2 regions of the Roseibium porphyridii genome follow, and region 1 is predicted to be linked to the other one. Evidence: predicted binding sites of a transcription regulator. Region 1 holds the regulator's gene; the other holds the start of a gene.
What was found. Region 1 encodes LexA, which represses DNA repair genes until DNA is damaged. Its sites were predicted from a motif close to TGTTCNNNNTGTGTTCNG; they were not measured.
Positions count from the first base shown of each region.

Region 2: the regulator LexA is predicted to act here: its motif matches at 1,797-1,814, upstream of K1718_RS09940 (ATP-dependent helicase).

Region 1 is NZ_CP120863.1:3,116,272-3,119,369, forward strand. Features, by position in the region: gene K1718_RS14595 (ComEC/Rec2 family competence protein) at 1-1,252, shown strand, start outside; gene lexA (transcriptional repressor LexA) at 1,277-1,996, opposite strand; gene K1718_RS14605 (PPC domain-containing DNA-binding protein) at 2,153-3,022, opposite strand; gene K1718_RS14610 (acyl-CoA synthetase) at 3,019-3,098, opposite strand, start outside.
Region 2 is NZ_CP120863.1:2,148,394-2,151,491, reverse strand. Features, by position in the region: gene K1718_RS09940 (ATP-dependent helicase) at 1-1,762, opposite strand, end outside; gene K1718_RS09935 (methyl-accepting chemotaxis protein) at 2,096-3,098, opposite strand, start outside.

The DNA of each region.
Region 1 (3,098 bases):
GCGTGGTTTGACGCTTAGAAGCGTTGCCCTTGCCGGGTTTCTGCTTCTGCTTGTTTCACCAGAGCGTTTGTTCTTTCCCGGTTTCCAAATGTCCTTCTCCGCCGTGATTTGTCTTGTCGCCGTCTATGAGCTTTGGCGTAACCGAGCTAAGGGCAGCTGGAAGAAAAAGCCTCATTCTGCACTGTTGCCACGGGTCTTTGGCTCATTGGGAAAGTGGTCATTCGGTTTGCTCGTTACGGCTGTCGTCGCCGGTCTTGCAACTGGGATTGTCGGTGCGCATCATTTTGGCCGGATTGCTCCCTATGGTGTCGTTGGCAACATGCTTGGAATGCCTGTTTTTTCGTTGCTGGTGATGCCAATGGGGGTTCTGGCACTCATCTTGATGCCATTCGGACTGGCCGCGTTGCCCCTCGCCATAATGTCTCTTGGCATTTCCTGGTTGCTGGACATTTCCGAATTTACTGCAGCTTTGGGAGGTGATACCGGGACCATCGGTAACCTCTCTGCGTTGCCTACTTTGTTTTTGATGAGTGCGCTATTTCTGGTTCTTCTGGTGCCCGGACGTTTGCGCTTGCTGTCGGCAGTGCCATGTGTCGTTGCAATGCTCTTAATTTTCCAGTCACGACCCCCTGATGTTCAAATCGCATCCTCCGGTTCGCGAGTTGCAGCTCGCGACGACAACGGTCAGCTGAACTTATCAAGCACCCGTTCTTCTTTTGCGTCAGAGCTCTGGCTTCAGAAGGAAGGAGTATTCAATGCCACGATTAAATCGCGCAAGATGAAATCGTCTCAACGGAGCTGTGATCAGGCTGGATGTGTGATCAAAGCACATGCACCAGTTCTTATGTTCGTAAACGGTCAACGCGCCGAAACGTCTGTTTCAATAGCGTTCCCCAGACAAACGGAAGCTCTGTATCAGGATTGTCAATTCGCCGATTTGATCGTGACCGATCTAATCGTTCCAGATGATTGCCCTGCAGCGATTGTCATTGATGCAGAAACGAGAAGCAGGCGAGGGGCGGTGTCCATCTGGCTGTCAGTGCAGCCAAACGCGGGCGCCGATACTGTGCCAAGAGGACAGAAGCTTATCACTGAAACTGGTCGTCAAAAAAACGACGAGCTCGGCAAATTTGGCGCTCAAACCGTCACCACAGTCATCTCTAAAATACGTTTCGCTATACCAGAGACGCCGAGACCCTGGCACCATCCGGGAGAAATGACGCGCGCAATTCTGACATCAAAAAGCAAGTGAATCCGTTAGGAACGACCTGCTGATCTAGTACTGGCGAAACAAAGCAACAAGACGCCCTTGAACACGAACACGCCCCGGTCCGAAAATGCGTGTTTCATAGGCTGGATTTGCAGCTTCGAGCGCAATGGACGCACCTTTTTTGCGAAGCCGTTTCAGTGTTGCTTCCTCATCGTCCACCAGAGCAACGACTATGTCGCCACTGTCAGCTGAATCTGTCCGACGGATAAGGACCGTGTCCCCATCAAGAATGCCGGCTTCAATCATGGAGTCACCGCGCACTTCCAGCGCGTAGTGTTCTCCCTTGCCGAGGAGTTCCTGTGGGACGGTAATTGAATGACTGTGGGTCTGAATTGCCTCGATCGGAACACCAGCTGCGATCCGACCCATTACCGGGATTTCTGCGCCGGCAGCATCGGGGACAGATGAGGATGGGGGAGACTTGGAAGCTACATCCTTGCCCAATGAGCCCTCGATGACTTCGGGTGAGAAACTTCCACGTGGTCGTGGAGCCCCCAGGCCAGGAGCAATTGAGTCGGGAAGGCGGACGACTTCCATTGCACGCGCCCTGTTTGGCAAGCGACGAATAAAGCCGCGTTCCTCAAGGGCCGTAATGAGCCGATGGATACCAGACTTGGAACGCAGGTCCAGAGCGTCCTTCATTTCATCGAAGGACGGTGGGACGCCAGTTTCCTTCAGTCTTTCATGAATGAACATGAGCAGTTCGTACTGCTTGCGCGTCAACATAACGGTTACCCCTGACCAAGAATCGGGCTGGTACAAATCGAGAACACTCTAGCTGTTCCTATTGTGTTCTGCAAGAGTAAATGTTCTCTTACTGTTCTGTTGCCGTTGACCCTGGCCAAAAGAGAGCAGGAGCAGCTTGCATCTTGGGGATTGGGCTCAGTCCGCGGAAATTAGCAGCAATTCACATGTTACGAGGGTCGGGCATTTACCGGGTTGCAAGGCACCTTGATGGAGATTTCCGTTGAGGTCGACGGCGCGTATCTGAACCTGTTGGCCGTCATGGAGTTGGCGCCCACTTCCTGAGCGCAACAGGATTTCAGAGATGAGGCCTTTCATGGGTGGCGACGATCTGAATTCTGCACCTGCGAGACTGCCCAGACCAACAACCTTGAAGGTGTTGGCCTCAATCTTCGATGCGAGGCCGCAAATACTGTCGTGAAGATCCTCAAAAGGTGCCAAGGTCGTGATCAGAGCGTTGGTTGGTGGGGCGTGCGTGTCGGTGCTCTGAGATGGCTTTACCCGGAACAGCGTAAACTCTGTTTCAGGATCGTATTCGGCCTCGAACCCAGCTCCAATTAAGCCAAAGCCGGTCAGGTCCGAATTTCCCGCAAGCGATACGCTTTGCGGGAGCAGGTGTCCGAGATGAGCGTTTCCATTTTCCTGCCAATAGGCGTGAATGTGCGCAAACCATTGGCCGTCCCTGCGACCAAGAATAGCAACGGCTTCGACAAGTGTTGCCCCTTCTGAAACTCGGGTGTCGCTATACCAGGCGGCGTGCCGATCATCGAACGCGCAATCAGGCATGACGTAGTCAAATGCGTTTAGCGCCAAGCCGCTGAGGTCAAGCACGGCGGATTGATAGCCTGACGCGTCAATCCATTGGCCAAGCTCCCGCAGCAGACTTCCGCCATTGGTCAGGGTGAGTGCAACCGGTTCGGCATGGCATGGGAGCCATGGTCTGCGTTGAGAAGCTTTTGGTCCAGGGTGCTTGATATCATCAAGTGTCCGGGGCGCGTCGCGTCTCATGTCAAACCTTTTTCGCTCAAAAACTCGCGAACAAGTTTTTTTGTGATCTTGCCGTAGGCACTGGTCGGCATTGATT
Region 2 (3,098 bases), 970 kb from region 1:
TTGCATCCGCACTGTCCCGATCCATCACCAGCGAGATATGCTCCAGAAAGCCGCTGAGAGATTCAAACTCGTCCATGGAGCGAACGAGTTCTTTCAGGTTGTCGAGCCTTCCAGGCGCCTCGGCCGACCGGTCCTGACGCCACATTTCCGTGTAACCGCTCTCGTCCAGAATGATTTCGGCAAGTTCAGTGTGTTTGACCTGTTCAAGCTGGTTCCGCCAGCGCTCGAAATTGTCGAGCACATTTTTGAGTGCATTGCGAGGCTTCGGCTTCAGCTCTTCGGTGTCGATCAATTGCGCTGCGGCCTGCATCAGAGGAATGCGTTCGGCACGGGCAAGGCCATGAACGAGTTTGAGTGTGGCGTCACCCAGTCCACGCTTCGGCGTATTGACGATGCGTTCAAATGCCAGGTCATCTGCCGGCTGCGCGACGCACCGGAAATAGGCCATGGCATCGCGAATTTCCATGCGTTCGTAAAACCTGGGACCACCAATCACCCGATAGTTCAATCCCAGGGTTACAAAACGATCTTCAAACTCGCGCATCTGGAAGGAAGCACGGACGAGCACCGCCATTTGATTGAGAACATGCTCTTTGGACTGCAGCGCCTCAATTTCGTCGCCGATGGTGCGGGCTTCTTCTTCTGAGTCCCAAACGGAAGCGACTGAAACCAGATCATGATCCGGCTCGTTGAAATCAGTGAAAAGCGTTTTGCCGAGCCGCCCTTCGTTGAAGGAAATGAGATGGGAAGCCGCGGCCAGAATATGACTGGTGGACCGGTAGTTCCGCTCAAGACGGACAACCTCGGCGCCCTTGAAATCATGTTCAAAGCGCAAAATGTTATCAACTTCCGCCCCGCGCCAGCCATAAATCGACTGGTCATCGTCGCCTACGCAGCACACATTCGGGTTGCCCTGCGCCAGCAGTCGCAGCCAGAGATACTGTGCAATGTTCGTGTCCTGATACTCATCGACCAGCATATAGCGAAACCGGTGCTGATAGTCCTTCAGAACATCCGGCCGGGTCTTGAAAAGTGTGATGACATGCAGCAGCAAATCGCCAAAATCCGCGGCGTTGAGGATCGATAAACGCTCCTGATACTCCTCGTAAAGCTTGCGCCCCTTGCCATTGGCAAATGCGCGCGCCTCGCCTTCGGGAATGTCGGCTGGTCCAAGCGCACGGTTTTTCCAGCCATCGAGCATTCCTGCAAACGCACGGGCTGTCCAACGCTTGTCATCCAGTCCCTCGGCTTGAATGATCTGCTTGATCAAACGGATCTGATCATCCGTGTCGAGAATGGAAAAGCTGGATTTAAGCCCGACAAGTTCGGCGTGTTTTCGCAGAATCTTGACGCAGATCGAGTGGAACGTCCCGAGCCAGGCCATGCCTTCGACGTTACCGCCAACAAAGCCCGCGATGCGCTCTTTCATTTCCCGCGCCGCCTTGTTGGTGAACGTGACGGCCAGGATTTCGGAAGGACGCGCGCGACCCGTTGCTAGAATATGGGCAATACGCGTGGTCAGTACCCGCGTTTTCCCTGTTCCGGCACCTGCCAGTACAAGCACAGGGCCTTCCGTTGTTTCGACAGCAAGCCGCTGTTCCGGATTGAGACCTGTCAGGTAGTCGGGCGCTTGACGCGCCGCCATGGCGCGGGCAGCGATCCCTCCAGCAGGCCTTGCAGGTGCTGCTGCGGGCTCCGCCCTGGTGCCGATCGGCTGAAAAGGATCATCAAACGGATCGTCATACCCGTCAGGGTCTGCCATGATTTTTGGGTCCGATTACATCAAAATGTTCGCTGAGAACAATATAGCAACAAACCGAGTGTGGCGAGGCGGAAGATTAGGATTTCGTGGGGACAAGATAAAGCTGTAAACGAGCTCGAATAATTGGTTGGGCTGGCGGTCTCAAAGGGCAACTTCCTGCCTCTTGATGGTCAGAGGCAAATCTCGAGAGAGAGTTTCCAAACCAAGGGCAGTTTCGTAGGCACCCCACAATCAGGCTCGTCGTGCCGCCCAGGTCTTGGTTGCCATGATCCCACAAAGAAAACGGGGCGGCACCAAAGTACCGCCCCGCTCAAATTGACTGTTTCCTGAAGATCAGGCCGCTTCGTCTTCGCGAACCTCGTTCAGGAACGCCCCGACAGCGTCGGAAAGGTCATTGGCAACCAGCCCCAGCTGTTCAGCGGACTGGCTCAGCGTTTCCGATTTCTGGCGTGTCTGATCAATTGAACCCGAGACACCGGCAACGTTGCTTGCCGCGGCTGAAGCGCCATCAGAAGCAAAGGTGATGCTTTGCGTGATTTCGCTCGTTGCAGCATTCTGCTCGTCAACGGAAGCCGAAATCGTCTCGGTGACACCGCGCACTTCTTCGATTTTCTCGACGATGTCACGGATTGCGGCGACCGATTTCTGGGTCGATCCCTGAATGCCGGAAATCTGGCTGGCGATCTCATCGGTCGCACGTGCCGTCTGGGTGGAAAGCTCTTTCACTTCCGCTGCCACAACGGCAAACCCCTTGCCGGCTTCACCGGCACGCGCCGCCTCAATTGTCGCGTTCAAAGCCAACAGATTTGTCTGCTCGGCAATGGCACGGATGATCTCGACGACTTCGCCGATCTTGTCGGCCGTTTCCGCGAGGATGGAGATATCCTTATCGGCCGCAACCGCCGTTTCAGAAGCAGACGCTGAGATCTGCATGGCCGTTCCGGCCTGGCGGGAAATCTCGCCGATGGACGCCGACAGTTCCGCCGCAGCAGACGCAACGGTCTGAACGTTGGTGGTTGCCTCTTCCGTTGCCGAGTTTGCAGCGCGCGCGCTCTCGTCGGCATGAAGAGCAATCGTCAGCATTTCACCGGCACTGTCCTGAACACCTCTGGTCTCGCCGGAAAGCTGTTCCTGGATGGTTGTCACGGATGTCTCGAAATGCCGGATGGCGTTTTCGAGCTGAGTCCGCCTCTCGCGGCGTTTGATGCGATCAGCCTCGGCAGCTTCTTCGAGTTGCTGCTGATGTATAAGCTTGTCGCGAAAAACCTCCGAAGCTCTGGCAATATCGCCAATTTCATCAGGGCGATCTGTGTCGGACACAATCACGTCCAGATTG